One region of the Buttiauxella sp. genome, then DNA from elsewhere that is predicted to be linked to it. Evidence: predicted binding sites of a transcription regulator. Region 1 holds the regulator's gene; each other region holds the start of a gene.

Region 1 (7,463 bases):
GCTTGGTTTTCATTGGTCTGGCAACGTTCGTTACTCTTCCGACTATTTTGATCAACTGTTCAACTATGCGGTTGAGCTGATCAATAAAGGTCTGGCGTATGTTGATGAACTGACTCCAGAGCAGATCCGTGAATATCGTGGCTCATTGACCGCACCTGGGAAAAACAGCCCATTCCGTGATCGTACCGTTGAAGAAAACCTCGCGCTGTTCGAGAAAATGCGTAACGGTGAATTTGCCGAAGGCACCGCGTGCCTGCGTGCGAAAATCGACATGGCATCGCCGTTTATCGTCATGCGCGATCCGGTTATTTATCGCATCAAGTTTGCCGAACATCACCAGACCGGCAACAAGTGGTGCATCTACCCGATGTACGACTTCACGCACTGCATTTCCGATGCGCTGGAAGGCATTACGCATTCGTTGTGTACGCTGGAATTCCAGGACAACCGTCGTCTGTACGACTGGGTGTTGGATAACATCACCATTCCTGCGCATCCGCGTCAGTACGAGTTCTCACGCCTGAATCTCGAATACTCCATCATGTCCAAGCGTAAGCTGAACCTGCTGGTGACTGAGAAGGTTGTAGAAGGCTGGGATGACCCACGTATGCCGACCATTTCTGGTCTGCGTCGTCGTGGTTACACTGCGGCGTCCATTCGTGAGTTCTGTAAGCGTATTGGTGTGACCAAGCAAGATAACACCGTCGAAATGGCGTCTTTGGAATCTTGTATTCGTGATGATCTGAACGAGAACGCCCCGCGTGCGATGGCTGTACTCGATCCGGTAAAAGTTATCATTGAAAACTTCCCGCAGGGCGAAGTTGAAATGGTGACCATGCCGAACCATCCGAACAAGCCAGAGATGGGTAGCCGTCAGGTACCGTTCAGCCGTGAGATATATATCGATCGTGCTGATTTCCGCGAAGAAGCGAATAAACAGTACAAGCGTCTGGTGCTCGGCAAAGAAGTGCGTCTGCGTAATGCTTATGTGATTAAAGCCGACCGCGTTGAGAAAGATGAAGCCGGGAATATCACCGTGCTGCATTGCTCCTACGATCCGGAAACCTTAAGCAAAGACCCAGCTGATGGCCGTAAAGTGAAAGGCGTTATTCATTGGGTTAGCGCAGAACACGCTTTACCTGTTGAGATTCGTCTTTATGACCGTCTGTTCAGCGTAGCGAACCCTGGTAGCGCGGAAGATTTCTTTGCCACGATTAACCTAGAGTCTCTGGTTATTAAGCAAGGTTTCGTGGAACCGAGTCTGCAAAATGCGGAAAAAGGTAAAGCGTATCAGTTCGAGCGTGAAGGTTATTTCTGCCTCGATAGCCGTTATGCAACTGCTGAAAAACTGGTATTTAACCGTACCGTTGGCTTGCGTGACACCTGGGCTAAAATAGGCGAATAACAAAAAATCGTCTTATATAAACGCCGCTATCAGCGGCGTTTTTTTTCGCCTGATCATTATCTGTTAATCCCTTTCATCATATTCGCGATGCGAATTAATGCTATTTAGCGCCCGTCCTGTATTCTTTCTTTTGGTCAACCTGAGAGCATAATAAATTCTTCATTTAATTATGTGAGCGCTCTCATATAGAGCTTTGTGTAAAAATAGTCGTCATTATCAGCACAAACAACTTTGCCTGCCATTTGTTACAAATGCTCATAAATTATGTGCTCTCTGTCATAATATCGGAATGAACTCTTACAAAAGCATTGATAATTCGCGTCGCGAAAAATAGTCTTGTGGGGAGCAGTAATGCGGGAAAATATTGATAACCGCTTTAGCCGTTAGGCATTTTTACTTTTTTTCGCGATGTGACGTCTTTTAACGTCCAGCGACTATTTATACGTCAAAGAGGAATATTATATGCGTACGTTTAGTGGCAAACGTAGTGCGCTGGCGCTTGCAATCGCTGGTGTCACGGCTCTTTCAGGACTGATTGTCATCCCTCAGGCAAGTGCAGCAGGTTTTATTGATGACTCAACTCTGACCGGTGGTGTTTATTACTGGCAGCGTGAGCGTGACCGTAAAGACGTCAACACCAATAAATACGAAACGAACCTTGCGCACGCAACCTGGAACGCAAACCTGGACTTCCAGTCTGGTTATGCCGCAGACATGTTTGGTCTGGATGTCGCAGCCTTTACTGCTATTGAAATGGCAGAAAATGGCAACAGCGGCCACCCTAACGAAATCGCATTTTCCTCTTCGAATAAAGCTTACGATGAAGATTATTCCGGCGATAAGAGTGGGATTAGTCTTTATAAAGCTGCAGCTAAATTCAAATACGGCCCTGTCTGGGCTCGCGCTGGTTACATTCAGCCAACGGGACAATCTCTGCTAGCACCACACTGGAGCTTCATGCCTGGTACGTATCAGGGTGCTGAAGCCGGTGCAAACTTTGATTATGGCGATTCCGGTGCTCTGAGCTTCTCGTACATGTGGACCAACGAGTACAAAGCGCCATGGCATCTGGAAATGGACAAGTTCTATCAGAATGATAAGAACACCAACGTCGATTATCTGCACTCACTGGGCGCGAAATATGACTTCAAAAATGATCTGATCCTCGAAGCGGCATTCGGTCAGGCGGAAGGGTATATCGACCAGTACTTCACTAAAGCGAGCTACAAATTTGATATTGCTGGTAGCCCACTGAGTACCAGCTACCAGTTCTACGGTTCACGCGATAAAGTCTCTGACGGCAGCGTCAACGATCTTTATGACGGCACAGCGTGGTTACAAGCACTGACCTTCGGCTACAAAGTGGGTCAGGTTGACCTGCGTCTTGAAGGAACCATGGTTAAAGCAGATGGACAGCAGGGTTACTTCCTGCAACGTATGACCCCAACTTACGCATCCTCAAACGGTCGTCTTGATGTGTGGTGGGACAACCGTTCTGACTTCAACGCCAACGGCGAGAAAGCAGTCTTCGCCGGTGCCATGTATGACCTGAGCAACTGGGATCTTGCTGGCTGGGCGGTAGGGGCATCTTATGTTTATGCATGGGATGCTAAACCAAGCTCTAAACCAACGACTGACGGTTACTACGATGCCGACAGCCGCCTGAAAGAATCTGCGTACAGCCTTGATGCGTTGTACACCATTCAGGATGGCCGTGCGAAAGGTACGCTCTTCAAACTGCACTTCACTCAGTACGACAACCACTCCGATATCCCAAGCTGGGGCGGTGGTTACGGCAACATCTTCCAGGATGAGTATGACGTGAAATTTATCGTCATCGCACCGTTCACTATTTTCTGATTTGATTCCGGGCGGTAACACGCCCGGTTTTGTTAAGGATATCGAGCATGAAAAAAATCATTTTGGTCACATTGATGGCTCTAGGTTTGAGCGCCTGCGCACAGCCAAAAGCGGCACCAGAAGATTCAAAACTAAAACAGGCTTATAGCGCCTGTATCAATACCGCTGAAGGGAATCCGGATAAAATTCAGGCCTGTCAGAGCGTGCTGAATGTGTTGGCTCAGGAGAAAGAACACCACGAGTTCGCACAGAAAGAGACCGTTCGCACCCTGGATTACCAGAATTGCATCCAGGCAACGCGCACCGGTAATGACCAGGCCGTCAAAGCGAAATGCGATAAAATCTGGCAAGAGATTCGCGCTAACAATAAGTAATGGTCGAATTCAGCCAATAAAAAAACCGGTGAGTTTCTTCACCGGTTTTTTTATATCTGACCACCAGGTTAGCGTGGCCAAATGTGCGGATTATTTTTCGCTGATTTCGTGTGCATTTTCGTCGGTACGGCAATCACCTTCAGCGCAGTGACCATACAGATACAGGCTGTGGTTGGTCAGACGAATACCATGGCGTGATGCGATTTCACGCTGACGAGATTCGATTGAATCATCGCTGAATTCAATAACTTTGCCGCAATCCAGGCAAATCAGATGGTCGTGGTGATGCTGCTGTGTCAGCTCGAATACGGATTTGCCGCCTTCGAAGTTATGACGAGTGACAATGCCTGCATCATCAAACTGGTTTAGTACACGATAAACTGTGGCGAGACCAATCTCTTCGCCCATATCAATCAGACGTTTATATAAGTCTTCCGCACTGACATGGTGGTTCACCGGACCCTGCAACACTTCAAGGATTTTTAATCGCGGAAGCGTGACTTTCAGGCCGGCCTTCTTCAATGCGGTATTATTGTCAGTCATGCGGAAATTGTCCTGTTGCTTAACGGATCGCTCGGACTCAGGGTGAGCGTTAAGATGAATGCGTCTCATTATAGAACTGCCAATTCTAAATGGAAACCGCAAGTATTATGCATAATCAAGCTAAAAAATGGCGTCTGAGTCGCGATTTATTTGCCTTGTTAGCTATTTAGTCAGGAGGTCATTGTACAGGGACAAACTGAAAAGTTAAAAATTTGTAGCGATTATTTTAATCGGAATAATCTATCAATGTGACGCAACCCAATGGTTGCGTCACATGTAGCATCAAGCGTTGAGGATATCAGCCAGGTTCAGTTCTTCAGAAACCTGTTTTACCCACTGTTGCACACGTTGTGCAGTCAGTTCAGGTTGACGGTCTTCATCGATAGCCAGACCCACAAAGTGATCGTCATCAGCAAGACCCTTAGACGCCTCAAAATGGTAGCCAGCAGTTGGCCAGTGACCCACAATTGCAGCACCGCGCGGCTCAATAATGTCGCGGATAGTGCCTAATGCGTCACAGAAGTATTCTGCGTAGTCTTCCTGGTCGCCACAGCCGAACAGGGCTACCAGTTTGCCATTGAAATCAACTTCTTCCAGAGTCGGGAAGAAATCATCCCAGTCGCATTGCGCTTCACCGTAATACCACGTTGGAATGCCGAGAAGCAGAATATCGAAGCCTTCCAGGTCTTCTTTGCTGCTCTTAGCAATGTCATGCACCTCAGCAACGTCTTTACCGAGCTGTTTTTGAATCATCTTCGCGATATTTTCGGTGTTACCAGTGTCGCTGCCGAAAAAAATGCCTACGATTGCCATGAGTAAAATAACCTCTTGAAACTTAATGGTATGGTGGCTGCTATTTGGCCACAGATAGGGCAATCATAGCAGAACACATTGCGGGGCGGAAACTGCTATCACCCTGATGTGCACAGACTGCAACATCGTCAGCCGGGCAACAGCATTAAAACTAACTGAGATGCTGCTTCAGTTGCGCGAGAAGAATCTCTTCAATCAACTCACTACGACTGATATTGCGTGCTTCAGCCAGATGATTAAGTGCATCAACTGCATCGTTATTGAGCTTCAACTCCACTCGCTTCAGGCCGCGTACTTTGTCGCGCTTGAGCTGGTTGCGTTTGTTGATACGCAATTGCTCATCACGCGTCAGCGGATTGGTTTTTGGTCGCCCGGGGCGACGCTCGTCCGCGAACAGATCTAATGTAGTACGGTCCGTTTGTTCTTTTGCCATGATTAAACTACTGACAGGGAATTCAGGTGGCACGGAGCGGGGTGCTCTGGCGCATTTTAGCGCGCAATCATACATCAGCATGGCTTGCGCGCCAACGCGTTAGCCGTATCTAATGGCCAGTCGGTCTGTTTTTAATCAGTTTGCCGCTGTTGGATCGATAAAACGATGGATTGCGCGCAAAACAGCATCAGGTTTTTCGGCATGAACCCAGTGTCCTGCACCGGCAACCACATGAGCGCGAGCTTGCGGAAACTGTGCAAGCAGGGTTTCGCGGTGCGATTCGTCAACATAAGGAGACGCGCCACCCCGGATAAACAGAGCGGGCTCGTTCCATGTCGGGATAGTTTGCCAGCCGACAATATTCTCGTACTGCTCCCACAAAACCGGAACATTAAACTTCCATTCACCGTCGGCAAACGATTTCAGCAAGAAGTGGATAACGCCCTCTTCATTAAGGTACTCACGCATGACGGTTGCCGCCTGCTGGCGAGTTTTCACTTCTGCGGCGCTCACGGCATTAATAGCCGCAAAAATCTCATCATGGCGACGAACCTGATAATCCACCGGCGCGATGTCAATCAGCACCAATTTATCAATACGCTCAGGCGCAATAGCGGTTAACGCCATCGCCACTTTTCCGCCCATGGAATGGCCGATAATTATCGCTTTCTCAAAGCCATATTCATCGAGCGTTTCAACCACATCCTTGGCCATCGCGGCATAGTTCATCTCAGGACTGCGTGGGGATAATCCATGATTGCGAAGATCAATTTGCAGCAAGTCATGATCTTGCCCAAGGTCGCGGGCCAGCACGCCCAGATTATCAAGGCTACCAAAAAGACCGTGGATCAGGACGATGGGGGAATTACTAGTCGATTGTTGCGCAGTTTGCAGGCGAGCATTCAATTTCATGGCAAAGTTCTTTTTTTTTACTTCGTTTGGTTAGGGTATCATAACGGCATTCTGCCGCAGAGCCGCAAACATTCAGTCTAGTCTGACTTTGTGGTGTGACAAAAGTTTGGCGCTACCCGAGGTTGGGATTTGTGCGAATATGTACTTATAATTCCAACAACTTGAATTCAGAAAAGATACCGCACCGGATTAAGATGAAAACAATTGAAGTTGATGACGAGCTCTATCGCTACATTGCCAGCCACACGCAGCACATTGGTGAAAGCGCGTCCGATATTTTACGGCGCATGCTGAAATTTAGCGCCGGTCAAACTCCTGCTACACCAGTAACTACCGGCCAGACAGCATCTGTTGCTGCTACCCCGGAAGCCAAACCCGTAAACAAATCACGCGATCGTGTTCGTGCGGTTCGTGAATTGTTGCTTTCCGATGAATATGCGGAGCAAAAGAAAGCGGTTAATCGTTTCATGATGGTGCTTTCTACTCTGTATACCCTCGATGCACATGCCTTTGGTGAAGCGACCGAGTCGCTGCATGGTCGTACGCGTGTCTATTTTGCAGGTAACGAGCAAACGCTGCTGCAAAATGGCAACCAGACCAAACCAAAACATGTTCCAGGCACACCGTACTGGGTCATTACCAACACCAATACAGGCCGTAAATGCAGCATGATCGAACACATCATGCAGTCAATGCAGTTCCCGGCGGAATTGATTGAAAAGGTTTGCGGCACAATCTAACACCTCGCGTCAGAAGGAAAGGCTAATGGCTAACCACCCTCGTGCAGGACAACCGGCACAACAGAGCGATTTGATTAACGTAGCCCAACTGACGGCCCAGTATTACGTGCTGAAGCCAGAAGTAGGGAATAGCGAACACGCGGTGAAGTTCGGAACCTCCGGTCACCGTGGGAGTGCGGCACGTCATAGCTTTAACGAACCTCACATTCTGGCCATTGCTCAGGCGATTGCCGAAGATCGTGCAAAAAACGGAATTACCGGGCCGTGCTACGTTGGTAAAGACACCCACGCGTTGTCCGAACCGGCGTTTATCTCGGTGCTGGAAGTGCTGGCTGCGAACGGTGTGGACGTCATTGTGCAGCAGGCAAATGGCTACACGCCAA
Region 2 (7,463 bases), on a different contig from region 1:
CAGCCTGATGGGTAATCTGATGCGCGGCTCAATGATGGTAGAAGGGCGCATGGCGCGTTTTGTTTATATCTCGCTGTACCGTATGCACCAGGTCGCACTGCATGGTTATTTCAAAACCGGTCTGATGATGCTGGTGGGCAGTATCAACCGCGTGATTCGTCCGCGTCTGAAACTGCACTAATCGCCTTTCAGCATGACATTCAAACCCGGCTCCGGCCGGGTTTTTTTGTTGCAGTAAAGCAGCATAAAATTTCATAAACCTGCTTTTAACGCTTAGGAATTCTCCCAAACACCCGCTTTCGCCGTATCAATCCGCACTTTTCATCCGTTGTCTGATTTGTCTGAACCCGTTCCTGGTTGCAAACTATAAGCAATAGCAAAGTCAGGAGGATGTCCTGTGAATAAATCAATGTTAGCGGGTATAGGTATCGGTGTGGCCGCAGCACTGGGTGTGGCGGCGGTTGCAAGCATGAATGTTTTTGACCGTGGTCCTCAGTATGCACAGGTGGTGTCAGCGACGCCAATTAAGGAAACCGTCAAAACGCCGCGCAAAGAGTGCCAGAACGTCGCGGTTACTCATCGTCGCCCGGTACAGGATGATAATCGTATTATCGGTTCTGCGCTGGGTGCCGTCGCCGGTGGGGTAATTGGTCATCAGTTTGGTGGTGGGCGTGGTAAAGATGTGGCTACGGTCGTGGGTGCATTGGGCGGTGGTTACGCAGGTAACCAGGTGCAAGGCAACATGCAAGACCGTGACACTTACACCACCACACAACAGAAGTGTAAAACGGTTTACGACAAATCAGAGAAAATGCTCGGTTATGACGTAACGTATCGCATTGGCGATCAGCAGGGCAAAATCCGTATGGATAAAGATCCTGGCACGCAGATCCCGCTGGATAATAACGGCCAGTTAGTTTTGAATAAAATCTAACGGTGAATGATGAGCGGGGCTCACATTCGAAAAATGTCGGATGGCACTTACGTTTATCCGACCTACGAAATTTCGGTTTTGTAGGGTGGATAAGCGGTCGCGTCATCCACCAAAAAAAATGTAAGCCCATCTATAAAGATGGGTTTTTTGTTAGTGGCTGCCCCGTAACTGCTGCTGAAGTTTCAACAGTGCGGTTACTTCAGTTATCCGCCGTTGCGTGTAAGCCGGGATCGCTTCTGGCGTGCGCAAAAACACTCTTTTCTCGCCAAATACCACATCATTCAAACAGCGATCATAAAGCGGCCCGGCAATCAGCTGGCGCTCAGTATCGTTGTCAGTGATCCACTCAACCACTTCATTCGCACCTTCACGATCGATATTGATGATTTGCCCGTCATGAAGATAAATTCGCATACCTTTTTGCCCGCCTGCCGGCCCGGCATATTTATTGAGATGCAGGGTAAACGGGATATCGCTCATGGTGCCGCTTAACAGTGCTTCACCTTCGGCAGTCGTTACATCACCGGTGGCAATCGCATTACCCAGACGGTCACGGGCGTAAGTGAGTTCAACGCTTAGCCGGTCATTCCCGCCGAGTAGACGAACTGTTTCGCGCATCATGGCGAGAACATGAGTCCCAATGTCGACAATAACGCCGTCAGGATGGCGCAACTGACGGGTATCCGCTTCACCCGTGACGAAGTTCAGCGCAACAGGCTCGCCCGCTGCGTTAAATCCGCTGGGTTCGCATAAGAACCCTTCAATTCGGCTTATTTCATTGAAGATGTGAATGTGGTCGCAGGCTTGAGTGCGAACCATCCAGTGATCTAACGCCAGCACGCGAGCGGCAATTTGCGGCTCTTGAAGCACTGTTTCGAGTTTTTCGAGTTGTGCAAGTGTGGCGGCAACGGGCTTTTCAACCACAATCGCTGGGACGTTGCTTTGCAGTACTCGCTCAAGTACAGGGAGATGATGAAGCGAAGAGGTGGTTATCAGCACCACGTCGAGGGGCAATGCCAGTAAGGCCTCCAGAGAATCACAGCGGCTGATACCGTCTATTTGACGCGTGGTGTCGACGTCAAATCCATAAAGCTCCAGATCGGGAGGAGATATACGGCGTAACGCCGGAAGATAAGCTGTTTCGATGACCGAACCTAAACCAATAAACCCTGCCAGCATACTTTGACCTTACCAAATATAAACTGCATCAATAATAAGAGTCCTTATGTTTTAAATGACTATTACGCTTCGGTCGAGCAGGAATGTGTGAACACGCGTAAAAACACAGGCTGGGTTTCACCAGCCTGTGTGAGTCGTTTTATCGAACCTTAACTTAGAACAGCAGCGAATAGTTCACGCCGTAAGTGCGTCCCCGGCCTTTGTATTCATACAGCGATGGGCTGCCGTAAGTTGGGCTGTACAGCAGCGGTGCGCGCTGGCCCCACACGGTGGTGTAATCTTCATCCAGCAAGTTTTCGATGCTGAAGCTGAGTTTGCCCACAGGCAAAGCATAGCTCCCAATAAAGTCGATAGTGTTGTAGCCATTGATCTTATTGTCGCTCGCATCGGTCAAATCAAAGGTCTGCTGGCTTTGCACTCGCAGGCTCCACGGATCAGGTGCCCAGCCAACGTAGGCGGTGGCTTTTGATGGGCTGGCGTATATCACGTCCCATTTCTGCCATTTTCCGTCAACTTTCGTCTCGGATTTCAGCACGTTGAAGTTAACACCGGTGCTCCAGTTTGAGTCCGGAATGAAGTAATCCACTGCACCTTCAACACCGTAAATACGGCGCTGATCGTCCTGTACATTGATGGTCATATCGGCACGGTTGATGGCGATAGACTTATCGGACAAGGAATAGTACGCCGCAACCTGGCTGCGCAGGCTATCACCGGTATAGCGCCAGCCTAACTCATAAGAATCGACCTTGATCCCCTGAAGTTTAGACTGCCCAACGTTCACACTATTCAGGAGCTGGTAATGGCCATTCGACAGGCGGTAAGTGCCATTGCCGTAATATTTGCCCGGATCAGGCAACTCAACACCTTGCGAGAAGTTGAACCACGCTTGTTGGCGTTCGGTGATGTGCATCAGCACACCGGCATTGAACAACGCGTTGTCGTAATCGGTGCTGCCGCCAGGGATAGCATCGGCTGAATTTGCGATACCGTTCGCAATGCCTTGTTGCTGAGTGAACCCAATAAAGTCATCCACTTTATTCTCAGTCCACTGGTAGCGCACACCGCCACTAACAGTAAACAAGTCGTTGATGTCATAACTGGTTTGCAGGAACGGGGCGAGGTTAGTGATGGTGTAGCCAGGGTAGCGGCCAGTGGTATAAATACTCTGGTTGTTCAGGCCACCCGAGGCGTTAGCTTTCGCCAAATCAAAGAACATCTGATTCGAGGTAAAGCTCTCGTGATCGGCGTCGACACCATACGTTATCTGCCAGCCGTCGAGCGGTTGGCTGGTCAGCGCCAGTTTTGCACCGTACTGGTCAGTGTCTTGCTGAGAAGCGGAGAAGCTGGTGACCGTGTTACGGGTCAGCGTCGGGAACGGATAGAACGTCAGCGATTCATCACGATAATAAATCTGCCCAACCAATTCCTGGCCGAGGAAATCGCTGTTGGAGTATTGCAGGCTAATCAGATGGCGTTCGGTGCCAGGAATGCGGTCTGAATTCAGCTCATCGCTAACATACGCCTTGCCGTTACCGGTTACTGCAGAAAAATTCTGCCCCAGATTAAGGCCGTAATCATCATCACCCTGGCTTTTGTAGTACTGCGTCACCAACTGGAGTTGTTGAGTTTCATCAATATTTAACGTACCGGTGCCCATTACATCCAGACGGTCTGAATATTGCAAACCGGTCTGGGTATTGTCGAGCAAGGTCTGGTCGCCATTGCCATCAAACCAACCGCCAAACTTTTGATAAGCCACTGAAAGACGCCCGGAAGCATGGTCGTTACCACCTGATATGGCACCCGCAACACGCTCATCATGATCTTTGCTGCTGTTGAAACCTGATTTAAGACCGGTTTCAAATTCCATCTGAGTTTCAGGCTGGCCTTTTTTGGTCACGATATTAATCAGGCCACCGGTACTGCCGCCGCCATACAGTGACGTGGCGCCGGAGATGACTTCAATATGCTCGATATTGAACGGGTCAATAGAATCCAACTGGCGACTATCGGTACGGGACGAGTTCAGGCGCACACCATCCACTAACACCACGATAGAACGGCCACGCATATTCATGCCGTAGTTGGTACGACTCTGGCTACCCACATCCAGACCAGGAATGAGCTGCGCAAGGGCATCTTTCAGCTCTTTGCCACCCTGGATCTGTTGTTCAAGCTCAGCACCTTCGATAACCCAGGTGGTCTGCGCCATCTCAGCAACGGTGCGGTGCATACGGTTGGCAGAAACCGTAATGTTTTCTTCGGACGTTTGCTGTGCGAAAGCCGGAGACATCATCGCCAGAAGCAACGGGTTAAGCACCCAGCGCGCGTTTTTATGCATCATCATCTTTCCTTGGATGGGAAATAATTAACATTTAAAAATGTTTTGTAATATGAACGCACAGAATTTTGCCGATAACGGTTCTCATTATCAATCTCAATTGATAGTATTTCTCAAATTAATCTTATGAATAATCACATGATTTCTGTGGTTTACTTTTTCAAGCGTGGCCGTGAGCGGCAAAGGAGTCGAAATGTCTGGAGTGCAAGGCTATCGATTGTTTAATGTGCAGCTAGTGAATAAATCGCAGGTTTCACCATCACTGTTGAGCCTGGTATTTGGCGGCGTCGATGTTGCCAGAATGAAATGTGATTCGCCGGACCAACGAATCAAAATGCTATTCCCATCAGAGGATGGCTCGATCCCCGCTTTGCCTGAGCAAGCGCAGTGGTATCAGTTGCTGCAAGAATTGCCCAAAGAGAAGCGGCCGATTGTGCGCACTTACACCTTGCGCCACGTTGACCGCGAGCGCCAGGAGGTGACGGTTGAATTCGTCAGTCATGGAACAGAAGGACCGGCCTCCGCATGGGCGATCGCCTCGAAACCCGGTGATCAAATCCAAATCGTCGCCCCCAATGCAGATTACCCGCAAGACAGCGGCGGTTATGAATGGACGCCACCGGCAGGCTTGCGTCAGGGATTAATTATTGCCGATGAAACCGCACTGCCAGCGGCGCGGGGGATTCTTGAATTGCTGGCGGCTCAGCAAAACCCTCCGCAAATCCAGGCATTTTTTGAAGTGCCAGAGCAGGGGGATTGTGTTGATTTAAGCGAATTTAGCTTCGCCCGTATTCACTGGTTGCCGCGTAAACCCGCGAATGCCAGCCACGGCGAGTGCTTATTACCTGCGGTAAAAGCCGAAGCGCAACTGCCTAAAACGGCTGGAGTTGTTGAAGCGATCAACGAGGAAGCTGAAGGCGAATTGCTGTGGGATAAAGCCACCACCGACAGTACGACGTTTTATGGATGGGTTGCCGGGGAATCGACTGTGGTGAAAATGCTGCGGCGTTATTTGATTGGGGAATGTGGGGTAAACCACGATGCTATCAACTTTATGGCTTACTGGAGTAAAGGACGCCAGAAATAAAGTACTGCAAAAGATAAGGCGGATGAATTTGAGTAATCCGCCTCACTGCATTTAGATTTTCTTCAGTTCAGGCATCAGACGCATGGTGGTGTTCACTATCTGCAAAAGCTCGTCATAGCTGGCGTTTTCACGCGCACTTACCGACATCCCCTGAATAATACAGCACAGGTATTTAGCCAGCTTACGAACGCAGCTGCTGGCAGGTATTTCACCTTTCTCCTGACGTTTAGTCAGAAAACGTACCAACGTTTCTTCCTGCATCGACTGGCGTGTTTTTATCACGGCGGCAATATCTTCCGAAGAGGCCGCAAGTACTGACGAAGTACAGATAATAAAACATCCCGTTGGTGTGTCTTTCTCGGTAAAGAGTTTGGCAATCAACGATAAATAATCTTCCAACGCTTCTTCAAGCGTCCGTTCTTCGCAGAACAAGCACGCCTCACGCATTTGCGTAAAACGCGCAATATAACGATCCAGCACCGCCCGGAATAGCCCTTCTTTATTGGTGAATTCGGCATACAGCGTCGGGGCTTTTGCGCCCGTAGCTTCGACCAAATGCGCCATCGAGGTGGCTTCATAACCGTGTTGCCAGAACAGAGCCATGGCCTTGTCGAGTGCTGCTTCCCTGTCAAACACCTTCGGACGGCCACGGCTTTTTTTAATGCAACTTGTATCAGATGACATGTGCGCCGTTGAACCTTTGTCTGTTTAATGAACGATCATTATAAAAATAAAAACCCGCAGTAGCTACAGGCATTTAGGATAAAAATAAATTAATCCTATCTTAATGATAAATAGTACTTTTATAAAATAGTTAATGAACGTTATAAAATTAATTTGACGTGTGATGCAGATCACGTTTATGATTTAGTTATCGATCGTTAAGTAAATAACTTTACGACCTTACAAATCAACTGCTCAAGGTACATAACATGAAAAACGTAAAAACTCTGATCGCTGCCGTTGTTCTTAGCTCAGTTTCTTTCGCAAGCTTCGCCGCTGTAGAAGTGCAAGCCACTCCAGCAGGCCAACAGAAAATCGGTACTGTGACTGCAACAGCCGGGACTAACCTCGATTCTCTGGAAGCGCAACTTGCTGAAAAAGCAGACCAAATGGGTGCAAGTTCTTACCGTATTACTTCAGTGACTGGCCCAAATACTTTGCACGGGACTGCGGTTATCTATAAGTAAATAACTACCCTCTGAGCATTGCTTAAGAATCCAAAAAAAGGCCCTGTTAAAAACAGGGCCTTTAAGCTCAACATAAACCTCTTCCCAGGTCTGATAAGCGCAGCGTCATCTGACAAAACTGATGAAAATGGTGGATGACGCTAACGCTTATCCACCCTACAACACCTGTTTAGTATCTATTCACCAATGGAAAAAGCTAAATTTCGTTGGTTGGAACGCTCTGTGCGTTCACCTCTACTGGCATACCAGAACGGTGTTGCATCGCTTGTTCCATCACCACGGCATCCGTTTCAGTTGCGGACTGGAACTGTTTCATCTGCTCGGTCAGCACGATCGGCAGCACTTTGGGATCGTCATTAATATCTTTCGACAGCGGCTGATGCACTTCCACTAAACGGGTGCCATCGGGTTCGACCGAGGTTTTGATCGCGGTATTGATGATTCGCACAGGCGTGCCGACCGGCATCTCTTTATACAGAGCTTTAATATCGTCATCGCGCAGGCGAATGCAACCAGAACTCACGCGCATCCCAATACCAAAGTCAGCGTTGGTGCCGTGTAACAGGTAGACACCACCATGGGCGGCGAGGCGAATCGCATGGTGACCCATTGGGTTATCCGGCCCGGCTGGCACCACGCCTGGGAGTTTGATGCCATTTGCCAGGTAACGTGCGCGGATATTGGCAGTTGGCGTCCAGGTTGGGTTGGCTCGCTTATCTGAAACGGTCG
Region 3 (7,463 bases), 210 kb from region 1:
ATCACGCTGAATTTGTTCGGCATCGTAGCGCTGGTAACGGCGCATGCCTTTTAACTCTTTCGCCAGATTTGCGGCCAGTGCCGCAAGGGTAAAGTCAGGTTCGATACGCACACCAAAGGGGAGCACGTTTAACACCGGGCCGGTTGCACACAACGCAGCAGAACCCATGCGGCGCATGAAGATGAAGCCCGCAGAATAGTCCACGCGTCCGCTTAAGCGCCCGAGCCACAAAGCCACCAGCCCTATTGCCATATCGGCGGCGGTGAGATTTTTAAGGCGTGCGCTGTTCACCAGTTCCTGAAACTCAGTGCGGTCAACATGCAGCGACTGGCGAATCAGTTGCGTGGTAGACCCAGGTCCTGTCAGCGGTGTGGTTGAAAGCGTTGCCGGAGGCGGCAGCTGTTGGGTTTTAGTCGCCCAAAACGCGGCATCGCGCTGCCAGGCGTCAGATTTTTGGTACTGCTGGTATTCGCTGACCACCTCTTTAAACGGGGTAAATGGGGCGGGTTCAGGTGTCTGGTCCTGGCAGTAAGCGCTATAAATATTGGCGATACGGCGGGTAATGGCGGTGAAACTGAAGCCATCGACGACCAAATGGTGGAAACGTTGATACCAGAACCAGCGCGTGTCACCTACGCGCAGTAGTTGATGATGGTAAAGCGGTTTGCCGCTACTGATGCGTAAATCCTGCCCGAGATCGTCGCGCATAATCGCGAGTGCTGCCGCTTCAGGATCAGTGGCTCCACGCAGATCCTGGCAAACTGGCTGCGTGAATGAAGCGTCAGGAACCACCCACTGACGCGCTTCGCCATCCACTTCACTAAAGCGCATGCAAAGGGTGTCAGCCTCTTTCATTCCGGCAACGATGGCCTGACACAGCAGCGCTTCATTAAGCTCACCGTTTACTTCAACATAATGAGCCACACTCCATGCATTGGCATGTGGCGATAGCTGATCCGCCATCCAGATGCCGGGCTGCGCCGCGACGAGGGGCATACTGTCGAGATGAGTGTCGGGATCCGTATCGAGAGGTTGTTCTTGTGCAGGTGTCATTATCAATTCACTCACCGCTCACCCCAACTTGCGCAAAGGTTGAGGGCTGTAACTGTGTCCAGTTTTCAAGCAGCCAACGCTGACATTCGTCGTGTGATGCGGGTTCACAAACCACCTGCCAGCCATCCGGTAATGCGCAATGTTCAGGCCATAAACTGAACTGCCGTAGCGCATTTTCAAGAATGAAAAAACGGCTCTGCAACGAGTCGAATGGATTATTGAATTCCATGCCTTACTCCTTTTTTATCAATGCCCGTCATACTTCGCATCGCGGGACTCATAAGGCGTTTTCCACAGCCAGGCTAAACCGTCTAGCAGTCCGCCTCGCCAGCAAAGCGCATCGTGCCCACCGTCAACCTGACGGTAGAAAACAGCTCGCTGTGTTTGTTGTAGTAAGGGATAAATTCGTTGATTGACCTGATGGATGAGCGGTTCTCTGACCCCTGCTTCCAGATAAATACGTAACGGTTTGTCGCACTGCAGCCCGTCTTCAAGCTGCTGTATTAGTTGCCCACCCTGTCCTGCGGTTTCACGCTTCGGCCACCAGTACGAACCGGACTGGCTCAGCACACAGCCAAATTGTTCCGGCCAGTGGAGTGCGGCATAAAGCGCTGACAGCCCACCAAAACTTTGCCCCGCCACCACCGTGGTTTCCGGGTTTTCACGCCAAAGGACATGGGTGCGAAGCAGTGGCAAAAGTTCGTCTTGTACCGCACACCAGAATTGCGCATTACACGGCAGTTCGTTACTGCGCGTCGCGTTGTCGATGACATCAATCAGCACGTAGACCGCAGGCGGCAACTCTCCGGCATCCGTTTGCGCCTGTAACGCGGGCCATACGGGCATCCCTTCTGCCCAGAATTGCCCATCGAGCAAAATCGCTAGCGGGCGCTGCTCAGGAGATGCGTCGCCGGTGGCGAAAATCCACACCCTGCGCTGATTGTTTAATCGCGTGCTACTCCAGGTGATGCACTGCGCCTCGTGGTATGGCGGTTCGAGGTGTTCCCAGGCGGCTTGCGCTGGCGCATCTGGCAGATGAAGTGCGGACATCGGATGACCACGTCCGCCGTGCCAGCTTTCGGGATTGAGCGGGTCGGCAATCGCGCGCGGCAGCAGCTTTCGCCAGCCTTCACGCAATGCCATACGATCCGGCACCATGCCTTCAAAAGCTTGCGCGGGGAAATCCTCTTCGCAGGACGAAGGGATAAAACAGTAACTGCCGCGCCAGGTGCTGCTGAGTTGGGTTTCCCAGTGCCAGACATCGGTGCCCGCCAGGCGTTCAAGCGTTTGCGGACGAGAGCGTTGGTGATGGTCGGTGACGCCAGTGATGTAAATCCAGACTCGTTTAGTCGGTGAGGTTTTTTCGCAGCCTTGCGGGTCGCGCCACCAAAAATCCACCTTACATTGACCGTCTTTTTCACAGGTCACGGAGGGGATCCCTTGCGCCCGTTTTGCCTGCCACCAGCCTTCACTTCCTGTCAGCAAATTTTCCACTCGAACATAACCCTATGAAATTATTGATAACGATCAATAATCCTGAAATATATTGATAATACTATTGATAATTATTTTCATTTGCAATAGCGTATTTCCGCGCTTTGAGCTACCAGCTTCCTGGTGCAAAAACAATAAATTGCCGAACTGACCGCACAATTCCCTCATTTCAGGGCGACTGGCGGGGAGATTTCGGTATCACTAAGTGGAATCCATGCTGTGCTCGATCCCTCTGGGAACGGAATAACGCCGGGTACAGCGGAAAAGCAGGCCGCCATAATGAATAAAAAAATTAACTATTCCCTCGCGATGCTGATTAATTTGGGGATATACGGAGCCGCTGCTCCTGCCTTTGCGGCAGAACAGACGGCAGCTGCAACGGCTCAAACCGCTGCTTCCGCGAACGACAACACACAAAATCCTGGTGACGAAGACACCATGGTGGTGACCGCGGCCGAGCAAAACTTGCAGGCTCCTGGTGTTTCCACCATCACCGCTGAGGAGCTGAAAAAGCGCCCGCCAGCTCGTGATATTTCCGAAATTGTCCGCACCATGCCGGGCGTGAACCTGACCGGCAACTCCACCAGTGGTCAGCGCGGTAACGGTCGCCAGATTGATATTCGCGGCATGGGTCCGGAAAACACCCTGATCCTCATCGACGGTAAACCGGTGACCAGCCGTAACTCCGTGCGTCTGGGCTGGCGTGGCGAGCGTGATACGCGCGGCGACGCAAGCTGGGTACCACCAGAAATGGTTGAACGCATTGAAGTGATTCGTGGCCCTGCGGCTGCGCGTTACGGTAACGGTGCGGCAGGCGGCGTGGTGAATATCATCACCAAAAAAGGCACCGGCGAGTGGCACGGTTCCTGGAACACCTATCTCAATGCGCCTGAGCACAAAGATGAAGGCTCGACCAAACGTACCAACTTTAGCCTGAATGGCCCGCTGGGCGGAGATTTCAGCTTCCGTCTGTACGGTAACCTGGACAAAACTCAGGCCGACGCCTGGGACATTAACCAGGGTCATCAGTCTGAACGTACCGGGATTTACGCGGATACGCTGCCAGCTGGCCGCGAAGGTGTGATCAATAAAGACATCAACGGTGTGGTGCGTTGGGACTTTGCGCCGATGCAGTCACTGGAACTGGAAGCGGGCTACAGCCGCCAGGGTAACCTCTATTCCGGCGATACGCAGAACACCAACACCAACCAAATCGTTAAAGATAACTATGGCAACGAGACGAACCGTCTTTATCGCCAGAACTACTCATTGACCTGGAATGGCGCCTGGGATGACGGCCTGACCACCAGCAACTGGGTGCAATACGAGCACACCCGCAACTCGCGCATGCAGGAAGGTCTGGCAGGCGGTACTGAAGGTATCTTCTCCAGCGATAAGTTCAGTGATATCGACCTGAGCGACGTGCTGTTGCACAGCGAAGTGAACATCCCGATTGATTATCTTGTGAATCAAAATCTGACGCTGGGTACCGAATGGAACCAGCAGAAGATGAAAGATTTAAGCTCAAATAATCAAACATTTATGGGCGGTGATATTCCAGGATCCAGCAGCACCGACCGTAGCCCGTACTCCCAGGCCGAGATCTTCTCGTTGTTTGCTGAAGACAACATGGAATTGACCGACAGCACCATGCTGACGCCGGGCCTGCGTTTTGATCACCACAGTATTGTGGGCAACAACTGGAGCCCGTCACTGAACCTGTCTCAAGGTTTAGGCGATGACTTCACCCTGAAAATGGGGATCGCACAAGCATATAAAGCGCCAAGCCTGTATCAAACCAACCCGAACTACATTCTGTACAGCAAAGGCCAGGGTTGCTACGCCAGCGGCACCGGTGTGGGCTGCTACATGATGGGTAATGACGATCTTAAAGCTGAAACCAGCGTCAACAAAGAGATCGGCCTTGAGTTCAAACGTGATGGCTGGCTGGCAGGGGTGACCTGGTTCCGTAACGACTACCGCGACAAGATTGAAGCGGGTTACGCGCCTGTCGGTCAGACCGCTAAAGGCAGCACAAAAACAGATATTTATCAGTGGGAAAACATTCCTAAAGCGCTGGTAGAAGGTCTGGAAGGTGCGTTAAACGTGCCGGTTTCCGAAAGCGTGAACTGGACGAACAACATCACTTATATGCTGGAAAGTAAGAATAAAGAGACGGGCGAACGTCTGTCTGTGATCCCGGAATATACGTTGAACTCCACGCTGAGCTGGCAGATTCGCCAGGATCTCTCTGTGCAATCGACCTTTACCTGGTACGGCAAACAAGAGCCGAAGAAGTACAACTACAAAGGTCAGCCAGCAACAGGTTCAGAAACTAACGAAGTTAGCCCGTATAGCATCGTTGGCCTGAGCGGAAGTTGGGATGCGACTAAGAACGTGAGCCTGACGGCGGGTATCGATAACCTTTTCGACGAACGTCACTGGCGTGCGGGTAATGCCCAGACCACAGGTGGGAACACCGGTTATATGTATGGCGCAGGTGCCGCAACTTATAACGATTCTGGTCGTACTTACTTTGTGAGTCTGAATACACACTTCTAAGTTTCTGCTTGTAGGGCGGATAGCGCGTGCGCTTATCCGCCTTACAACAGCATCTTTTCCCAGGTCGGATAAGCGCAGCGTCATCCGACAAGACTGACGCTGTTTTTAAGTGATGCCATGCAATATCAACTTTCCCATTTCGATTTCCGCCCTGGTGTGCGCGTTTTCCGCGTCGATTTTGACGCCTCAACGTTTCATCCCGACGACCTGCTTTGTCTCCCCCATCATCGCCATTTATCCCATGCCGTCATTAAACGCCAGGCCGAACATCTGGCTGGCAGAATAGCCGCCCGTGAAGCGCTGCGTTTTCATGGAATAACGGAGGATGTACCGGGAATAGGCTTGCACCGCGAACCTTGCTGGCCACCTGGATTTACCGGCAGCATTACGCACAGCCGCAATGTGGCGCTGGCAACCGTGATGGCTGACAACCCCATTTCACGCGTGGGAACAGGCATCGACTTTGAGGAAATCATGCCTCTCGCCGTGGCGCACGATATATACGAAGGCATTATTGATAGCGCGGAGAAAGAACTGCTTGCTGCGTCATCCCTGCCGTTTAATTACGCATTAACGTTGGTGTTTTCAGCCAAAGAAAGTTTATTTAAAGCGCTGTTTCGCCACGTCGGGCGTTACTTTGACTTTTCAGCGGCATCCATAAGTAAAATTGATGACAGGCAAGTCTTTCTGACACTCAATCATTCGCTTGGCCCCTTTCGAAAAGATAATAAATTCAAAGTAATATGGAAAAGTCACGCCGCGCAATTAATTACACTAATACGGCTGGAGTAAGGATAAAGAGAAATTGCTTGCGGCTCGGTAATAAGTGAATGTTATATTCGAAAGACACAACATACCTATATAACATTACCTATAACAAGGACTCATCACGCTATGGAAAATTCGCTTTCTCTGGAGTCGTTCCTCTCTTCTGTTCAACAACGCGATCCGCACCAACCTGAATTTGCTCAGGCCGTCCGTGAAGTCATGACCACGCTGTGGCCATTCCTCGAACAAAATCCGCAATACCGCCGTTCTGCACTGCTGGAGCGTTTAGTCGAACCCGAACGTGTGATTCAGTTCCGCGTGACCTGGGTTGATGACAAAAATCAGGTCCAGGTTAACCGTGCGTGGCGTGTGCAATTTAGCTCGGCCATTGGGCCATTCAAAGGTGGAATGCGTTTCCACCCGTCGGTGAATTTATCGATCCTGAAATTCTTAGGCTTTGAGCAGACGTTCAAAAACGCACTGACCACTCTGCCGATGGGCGGGGGGAAAGGCGGCAGTGACTTTAACCCGAAAGGCAAAAGTGAAGGCGAGATCATGCGTTTTTGCCAGGCGCTGATGATGGAATTATATCGCCATTTAGGGCCAGATACTGACGTGCCGGCAGGTGACATTGGCGTGGGCGGACGTGAAGTGGGCTTTATGGCGGGAATGATGAAAAAGCTCTCCAACAACACCTCTTGCGTGTTCACCGGTAAAGGGTTGTCGTTTGGCGGGAGCCTGATTCGCCCGGAAGCTACCGGTTACGGCCTGATCTACTTCACCGACGCGATGCTGCAACGTCACGGGCTCGGCTTTGAAGGGATGCGTGTCGCGGTTTCCGGTTCCGGTAACGTGGCGCAATATGCGATTGAAAAAGCCCTGTCGCTGGGTGCGCGCGTGGTGACGGCATCGGACTCCAACGGCACCGTCGTGGATGAGGCCGGTTTCACCACCGAGAAACTGGCGCGTCTGGCTGAGATCAAATCCAGCCGCGACGGGCGTGTTGCCGATTATGCGAAAGAGTTTGGCCTGCAATATCTCGAAGGCCAGCAGCCGTGGAGCGTACCGGTGGATATCGCGCTGCCGTGCGCCACACAAAACGAACTGGATACCGAAGCTGCACGTACGCTTATCGCCAATGGTGTGAAAGCTGTGGCTGAGGGCGCGAATATGCCGACCACCATCGAAGCGACCAATCTGTTCCTCGATGCGGGCGTATTGTTCGCACCGGGTAAAGCAGCAAACGCAGGCGGCGTGGCGACGTCCGGTCTGGAAATGGCGCAAAACGCTGCGCGTCTGACCTGGAAGTCTGAAAAAGTCGATATTCGTTTGCATCACATCATGCTCGATATTCACGAAGCGTGTGTGAATTACGGCGGTGAAGATAAGCAAACGCATTACGTGCGCGGTGCCAATATTGCAGGCTTCGTGAAAGTGGCGGACGCGATGTTGGGACAAGGCGTGTTGTAAGCACCCTTCTTTGTATCGTTCTCACGCTGAATATTTACCAGCGTGAGAACTTAAATAATCATTAACTTTCTATACATATTCATATCAAGTATCTTTCGCCAGTTTAATAAACCACA
Region 4 (7,463 bases), on a different contig from region 1:
GCGCGGATATTTGCCGTTGGCGTCCAGGTTGGATTTGGGATCCTCTGGCTGATGCGAGTCACCATCACAGGTGTTTCTCGCCCAAGCTGACCAATGCCGAGGGGGTAAACCTCAACACGATTCTGCCCTGGCGGATAATAATACAACCGCAGTTCAGCAAGATTGATAACAATACCCACGCGCGGAGCATCCGGAAGGATCATTTGCGACGGTATAGTTAACTCACTGCCAGGTTTGGGTAAGAAAGGATCAACAGTATTGTTTGCCTCCATTAACAGTAACACGCCGGTATTATATTTCGCCGCGACTGCCTCCAGGTTTTTACCGTCATTAGGAACAATGTAGGTTTGATTTTGACCTATTATTCGGCTGCCAGGTGGCGGCAATAAATAGTCAACGGCCCATGCTGACTGGCTTGCGGCCAGAGCAGAGAGTAAAACTAATGTTATTTGAGAGAACGCGCGCTTCATACTGAATTCCTGTATTCACCGGCTGAATGCCGGAATGCTGAAAGCCGTACGAGGTAATTAAATTACCTCGCGTTAACAGGATGAAAGCTGTTCTTTGAGTTTAGCTAAGATTGGCGGCTTTGGTGCGGATTGCGCGGATCATTGCTTCAAGCCCCTGGGAGCGAGACGGTGTAAGGTGTTGAGCAAGCTCAAGTTTCTCAAACCACGGGCGGACGTCAAACGCGACAATATCCTGCGCAGTCATCTGTTGGTAGAGAATAAACACGATTGCAATCAGCCCCTTGACGATTGCGGCATCACTATCACCTTCAAGCGTGATCACACCATCAGATTGTTGGTGCATGACAATCCACACCTGGCTCTGGCAGCCCTGAATGGTGTTTTCCGCTTTGCGCTCGCTTTCCGGAAACGCCGGCAACCGCCCGCCAAGTTCAATGATGTAGAGATACTTGTCTTCCCAGTTGCTGCAACGACTGAAATTTTTCAGCAACTTTTCTTTGTCTGGCATGGTGGCCATGGCTTTCTCCCTGTTAGCCCAACAGACGATGGATGCGCTGTAAGCCTGCCACCAGCCGATCCACCTCTTCTTCAGTGTTGTACATGGCGAACGAGGCACGACACATCGCCGGAACCTGGTAGAACGCCATTAACGGCATCGCGCAATGGTGACCGGTACGAACCGCAATACCATAGTTATCGAGGAAACTCCCCACGTCATAAGCGTGATGTTTGCCCAGATTAAACGCGATAACGCCGAGTCGCTGGTCCGGACCATAAATCGTCAGGTCCGGAACCGCGTTTAGCGCCTGCTGTGCGTAGCGCATCAGCGATTGCTCATACTCGCTCACCTCAGCCAGATTAAGGCTCTCGACATAGCGCAACGCAGCGCCCAGCCCGATAATGCCTGCGGTATTAGGCGTACCCGCTTCAAAGCGCCACGGTGCAGCGGCGTAAGTGGTGCCAGCCGTCAGGCTAACACTTGCGATCATCGACCCACCCCCTTCCCATGGCGGCATGTTTTGCAGGATTTCTTCGCGCGCATACAGCACGCCAATCCCCGTCGGGCCATAGATTTTATGGCCGGAGAACAGATAGAAATCGCAGTCCAGCGCTTGCACATCGATAGCGTGGTGCATGATGGCCTGTGCGCCATCCACCAGCACTTTTACCCCTGCCTGATGGGCGGTGGCAATCATCTCCTGCACCGGGTTTTCAGTACCCAGTACGTTTGAAACATGAGTAATCGCCAGCAGTTTGGTGTGTTCGTCAATCAGCGTCGGGAACACATCCAGTTGCAGCGTGCCGTCCGGATTGAGGGGGATGACGCGTAATGTCGCGCCTGTATGCTCGCAGAGAATTTGCCACGGTACGATATTGGCATGGTGCTCCATGGTGGAAATAATGATGTTATCTCCCGCCTGGATATTAGCGCGCCCCCAGCTATTGGCGACCAGGTTAATGCCTTCGGTGGTGCCACGAACAAAAACGATCTCTTCGGGCGATCGCGCATTAATAAAACGCGAAACCTGGTTACGCACGTTTTCCATTAACTGTGTCGCTTCTGCGCTCAGTGTATGGATGCCGCGATGCACCGCTGCATAACCGTGGCTGTAAAAATCCAGCTCGGCGTCGATAACCGCTTGCGGCTTTTGTGCGCTCGCCGCGCTGTCTAAATAGACCAGCGGTTGCCCGTTCACTTCCCGACTCAGAATAGGAAAATCAGCCCGCACCCGTTCTATGGAAAAACTCATGCTTCGCCCCCTGCAAAGCGCTGGCCGATCCTCGCCAGCACCTGCTGTTTCAATGCCTCATCACGAATGCTCTCCGTAAGCTCTGCGGCAAAGGCAAAAATAATCATCTGAAGTGCAGCCTGTTCTTTAATCCCACGCGAACGCAGGTAGAACATCTGTTCATCATCGATGCGGCCAATGGTCGCGCCATGGCTGCATTTCACGTCATCGGCATAAATTTCAAGCTGTGGTTTGGTGTCCACTTCCGCCAGACGCCCCAGCAACAAGTTGTTGTTGGTCATCTGTCCGTCAGTTTTGATGGCGTGCTGCGCCACTTTAATCATGCCGTTAAACACCGCGCGCCCTTTATCGCGCACAATGGTTTTATGCAGTTGTCGGCTGTTGCAGTAGCCCTTGTTATGTTCAAGCCAGGTGCGGGTATCACACACTTCGTTATTCACCGGCAACGCCAGGCTGTTCATACGAAGCGTGGTGTTTTCACCGTTAAGCTGCGTGCTGGTGTTATGGCGCAACACTGCCGCCCCCAGCAGGAAGCTGTTGGTATCCACGTTGGCATCCTGGCCGAGCAGCAAATCGTTATGCGCGAAGTGGTAACTTTGGGCGTTTTCAAACGCCAGCTTGTCATGGTGCAAATGAGCGTTTGCTGCCACCTCCGCCGTAAAGCGCGCGCCCGTAAAATGCGGGTGCTCACCCTGGCTGACGTAATGTTCGATGACCGACGCACGCGCGCCTTCGCCCAGCGACAAATGGTGGCGATAATGCGCGGTACTCATCTCGCCCTGTGCGCTGCCACGAGTGACATGCATCAGCAGCAGAGCTTTAGCGGGGCTGTGATTACGCGCCACGCGAATGTGCGTCACCGTCTCAGCCAGGCTTTCGGTGAGATGCAGGAACACTTCGCCCTGCACCGCCGCAGGCAACGACTCTCGATGAGTATCAATGGTGACGTCAAACCCGCTGTTGGTCAGATCGTCGCTCAGATCAGCGCTAAATCGCCCGTCGACAAACACCAGACGCCAGGCGTCCAGCGACAAGGCCAGCGTGTCACGTTCAATTTCGCTTAACGCTTGCGATGCAGGCAAAACAAACTGGTTATTGAGCAGCCCTTCAAGCGGCGTGTATTTCCAGTTTTCATGTTTGCGTGTTGGCAGCCCCAGGCGCAGCATTTGCTGCATATGTTCCTGGGCTTCTTTGCTGCGTGTGTCGCCCTGGGTTTCAAACAGGTGATGCCACTGTTGTAGGGCGTTGCCGTTACTGCTGTTCGGTAAGCCAGCCATAACCCTGCTCCTCCAGTTGTTTCACCAGACTGAAATCCCCTGATTTCACAATTCGCCCCTGATAAAGCACATGAACAAAATCAGGTTTGATGTAGTCAAGAATACGCTGGTAGTGGGTGACGATGACAAACGCCCTGTGACCATCGCGCAGGGAATTCACCCCTTCCGCAACCACTTTCAACGCATCAATGTCGAGCCCAGAATCTGATTCATCCAGGATACAAAGTTCAGGTTCGAGAACCGCCATTTGCAGAATATCGTTGCGTTTTTTCTCACCACCGGAGAAACCGACGTTCACCGAACGGGTCAGCAAATCTTCCGGCATTTTCAGCAATTTGATTTTTTCCTCCATCAAATCCTGGAAATCGAAACGGTCGAGAGCCTCTTTGCCACGATATTCGCGCACCGCATTCAGCGCGGTTTGCAGGAAGAACTGGTTACTGACGCCCGGGATTTCTACCGGATACTGGAAGGCCATGAAAATGCCTTCTCCGGCGCGATCTTCCGGCGATAATTCCAGCAGATCTTTGCCCTTAAAATGCACCTGTCCGCCAGTGACTTCATAGTCTTCACGCCCGGCGAGCGTGGCAGAAAGCGTACTTTTCCCTGAGCCGTTCGGCCCCATAATCGCGTGCACTTCACCCGGTTTAATTTCAAGGCTTAAGCCGCGCAGGATCGCTTTGTCCTCAACGCTTACCTGTAGATCTTTAATGCTCAGCATAATTTTCCCTTAATTCTTATCCGACGCTGTGTTCAAGGCTAATCGCTAATAATTTTTGTGCTTCCACCGCGAATTCGAGCGGCAGTTCCGAGAACACGTCTTTACAGAATCCATTGACGATCATTGAAATCGCATCGTCCTGTGGTATCCCGCGTTGCAGGCAGTAGAACAACTGGTCTTCCCCGATACGCGAGGTGGTCGCTTCATGTTCCAGTTGGGCGGTGTTGTTGCGGCATTCGACATACGGGAAGGTATGCGCCCCGCTGTCCGGCCCAATAAGCATGGAGTCGCACTGGGTAAAGTTACGGGCGTTGGTGGCGGTCGGCATGATTTTCACCAGCCCGCGATAGCTGTTCTGGCTGTGTCCGGCAGAGATGCCTTTCGAGATAATCGTCGATTTGGTGTTTTTGCCGATGTGGATCATCTTGGTGCCGGTGTCAGCCTGCTGATGCCCGGCCGTCAACGCCACGGAGAAAAACTCACCGATGGAGTTATCACCGCGCAAAATCACGCTGGGGTATTTCCAGGTAATCGCCGAGCCGGTTTCGGACTGCGTCCAGGACATTTTACTGTTCGCCCCTTCGCACAACGCACGCTTGGTGACGAAGTTCAGGATGCCGCCCGTATTGCCGTCGCCCGGGAACCAGTTTTGCACCGTGGAATATTTCACTTCAGCATCTTTATGAATGATGACTTCCACCACGGCGGCGTGCAGCTGATAGCTGTCGCGCACCGGTGCGGAGCATCCTTCAATGTAACTGACATAACTGCCTTCATCCGCCACTAAAATGGTGCGTTCAAACTGGCCGGTTTTCTCGGCGTTAATGCGGAAATAGGTCGAGAGCTCCATCGGGCAACGCACACCTTTGGGCACATAAATAAAGGTGCCATCGGAAGCCACTGCCGCATTGAGTGCCGCGAAGAAGTTGTCGTTACTCGGAACAACAGTACCGAGATACTTCTGTACCAGCTCCGGGAATTCATGAATCGCTTCACCAAAAGAGCAGAAAATAATGCCCTGCCCGGAGAGTTTTTCACGATACGTGGTGGCAACAGAGACGGAGTCAAAAATCGCATCCATAGCAATATTTGAGCCTTCACGCACCGGCACCCCGAGCTGTTTGAACGCTTCTTCCACTTCGCCCGTCAGATAGGCGTTGCTGCCCGGCTGCTGGACAGCGCCGGGTTGCGATTCGCAGTTGTCATCGCAGCTGCCACAGGATGGTGCGGAGTAATAACTGTAATCCTGATAGTTGAGTTTGTCGTAATGAGCCTTCAGCCAGTGCGGTTCTTCCATTTCAAGCCAGGCGCGGAAAGCGCTCAGGCGAAACTCCAGCATCCATTCAGGTTCATTACGTCGCGCAGAGATCGCCCGCACGACATCTTCGTTGATGCCGTGAGCCAGTTCGTCAGTTTTGAGCTGGGTGAAAAAGCCTTCTTTGTAGTGATGGCCACCCGCCCAGGTTTGCACTTCTTCAGACGTTTCAGTGTTACGTGACATAATCCCGCCTACACCCCAAAGCTTTCACCACAACCACATTCGTGTTGTGCTTTCGGGTTGTTGAATTTGAAAATTTCGTTTAATCCTTCATGCACGTAATCGACTTCCGTCCCGTCGATAAACGGCATCGCAGATAGCGGTACCCACAGCTTCGCGCCGTCGGTTTCAAAAAGGAGATCGTCAGGTTTTGGCTCTTTTACGCTATCGAGCACGTAGCCAAAGCCCGCGCAACCTGTCTGTTTTATGCCCAGACGGACGCCGAGAAAGCCGGGTTGCTGGCTTGCCAGTTTGCGAATATGTGAGCACGCATCAGGGGTTAACGTCAGTCCCTTCCAGGCGAATTCACTGGGATCGAAGCTACCGGTTTGCACATCCATAGTTCACCTCTTCATGTTTTGCCGCCCAAAGGCCAATACCCTATGTTAATGATAACAATTATCAATACAACATCCTGATAACAGGGGTATTCGGAAAATGCTTCATTTTTAGTCGCCTTAACTAAGGATAGACCCTGCTGAAACTCTTGCAGACGGTGATATGAGCTATTTAACTCACTGATACAACGAGGATTAATCTGTAGAAAGAAAGCATAGGTGATAGAAAGTAAAAGATGTATAGAGAATACCGATTTATGCGATAGGTAACCTAAAATGCCTGAAAACAACGATTTACTGGAACATCAACAGTTTAACTATTTCTGTTTAATCTGGTGACGTGAAAATAGTCCACCACTTCCTGTTGCAAGATCCAGACAGGTGGCCTACGGGACATTTAACTCGAGACTGGCTGTTCACTGATTCAGTTCGGACAATGCCAGCGCTGCAACTTCTAATGCTATGGATGCTGTTTCGTTGCTCTCAAATGACCATATTGTTGAGAGTCCGCACCACGCAATTATCCATTTGAGTAGACGCTCTCTATCAAGGCCCGCCATTTCGCAAACGAGATTCAGTCGTTGTTTAAATATTCCTGGGAGAGTAGCAACCCGGGGCACAGGATTGCCAAGATCCGGATTGGTATAAATATTGGCAAAGTCGAATCCTCGTTCACCGATGATTCCTTTTGGATCAATGGCCAGCCAGCCTGAGGCACCGAAATCAAGAACGTTCTCATGATGTAAGTCGCCATGTAATACGACTAACTCTTGTGGAGTCGATAACAACTCTTCTGCTATTTCAGCGCTACGCGCCAGGATGCCGCCATACTGCTGGGCTGCTGATTGAAGAGGAAAAAACCACTCATCCAGAGTCGGAAGTTGTGGTAAAGGACGTTTTGGGATGGTGTGAAGTCTGTTTGCTGTAAGGCATAAAATCCGACACGCCTCAGCATCCTGACCTTCCCGGGACATAGAGGAGAGTGATGCCTCCCCCATTGCGCGTGCGAGAAGAATGGCTTCATTTTCATATGCAATAACCTGTGCTGCGCCATTTCCTTCCCACCATGACATCAGAGCATTACCGGATTGCTCATCCGCATCATCTGTGATTTTAAGCATGGCTTTCATACCTCCTGTTACTGTCTCAACAGGCAGGAGTCTGGAGGTATGAGTTGTGAACGGTGTACCATCTGGAATGAGGTTCCAGCGATCTAACCAGAGTGTGAACCCGCTAATATCCATAATATTTTCCTTACTTCCTTATCGTGTAAAACACTGAATGCGACAGGCATGTGAACCATTCTAACTTATAGTTTGAGTAAATTTTCTCAAATTAAATCTGATGGTTAGGTGCTTCATGCAACTGT

What was found. Region 1 encodes Fur, which represses iron uptake genes when iron is present. Its sites were predicted from a motif close to ATAATAATGAGAACNACTATCAA; they were not measured.
Region 2: the regulator Fur is predicted to act here: its motif matches at 4,529-4,551, upstream of WBL83_RS02860 (siderophore-interacting protein).
Region 3: the regulator Fur is predicted to act here: its motif matches at 2,606-2,628, upstream of fes (enterochelin esterase).
Region 4: the regulator Fur is predicted to act here: its motif matches at 6,140-6,162, upstream of sufA (Fe-S cluster assembly scaffold SufA).

Annotation. Positions count from the first base shown of each region.
Region 1 covers NZ_JBAVHX010000009.1:237,940-245,402, forward strand. The annotation lists gene glnS (glutamine--tRNA ligase) at 1-1,405, shown strand, start outside; gene chiP (chitoporin ChiP) at 1,868-3,265, shown strand; gene chiQ (ChiQ/YbfN family lipoprotein) at 3,313-3,639, shown strand; gene fur (ferric iron uptake transcriptional regulator) at 3,730-4,182, opposite strand; gene fldA (flavodoxin FldA) at 4,465-4,995, opposite strand; gene ybfE (LexA regulated protein) at 5,147-5,428, opposite strand; gene ybfF (esterase) at 5,564-6,340, opposite strand; gene seqA (replication initiation negative regulator SeqA) at 6,535-7,080, shown strand; gene pgm (phosphoglucomutase (alpha-D-glucose-1,6-bisphosphate-dependent)) at 7,106-7,463, shown strand, end outside.
Region 2 covers NZ_JBAVHX010000004.1:522,851-530,313, reverse strand. The annotation lists gene WBL83_RS02880 (NAD(P)/FAD-dependent oxidoreductase) at 1-181, shown strand, start outside; gene WBL83_RS02875 (glycine zipper 2TM domain-containing protein) at 398-934, shown strand; gene WBL83_RS02870 (Gfo/Idh/MocA family oxidoreductase) at 1,085-2,113, opposite strand; gene iutA (ferric aerobactin receptor IutA) at 2,268-4,457, opposite strand; gene WBL83_RS02860 (siderophore-interacting protein) at 4,651-5,544, shown strand; gene WBL83_RS02855 (TetR/AcrR family transcriptional regulator) at 5,596-6,228, opposite strand; gene bhsA (multiple stress resistance protein BhsA) at 6,477-6,734, shown strand; gene ldtC (L,D-transpeptidase LdtC) at 6,931-7,463, opposite strand, start outside.
Region 3 covers NZ_JBAVHX010000009.1:25,964-33,426, reverse strand. The annotation lists gene WBL83_RS07125 (enterobactin synthase subunit F) at 1-1,053, opposite strand, end outside; gene WBL83_RS07120 (MbtH family protein) at 1,061-1,282, opposite strand; gene fes (enterochelin esterase) at 1,300-2,547, opposite strand; gene WBL83_RS07110 (TonB-dependent siderophore receptor) at 2,827-5,109, shown strand; gene entD (enterobactin synthase subunit EntD) at 5,227-5,901, shown strand; gene gdhA (NADP-specific glutamate dehydrogenase) at 6,004-7,347, shown strand.
Region 4 covers NZ_JBAVHX010000004.1:372,659-380,121, forward strand. The annotation lists gene ldtE (L,D-transpeptidase LdtE) at 1-470, opposite strand, end outside; gene sufE (cysteine desulfuration protein SufE) at 571-987, opposite strand; gene sufS (cysteine desulfurase SufS) at 1,001-2,221, opposite strand; gene sufD (Fe-S cluster assembly protein SufD) at 2,218-3,498, opposite strand; gene sufC (Fe-S cluster assembly ATPase SufC) at 3,473-4,219, opposite strand; gene sufB (Fe-S cluster assembly protein SufB) at 4,236-5,720, opposite strand; gene sufA (Fe-S cluster assembly scaffold SufA) at 5,729-6,097, opposite strand; gene WBL83_RS02155 (aminoglycoside phosphotransferase family protein) at 6,511-7,338, opposite strand.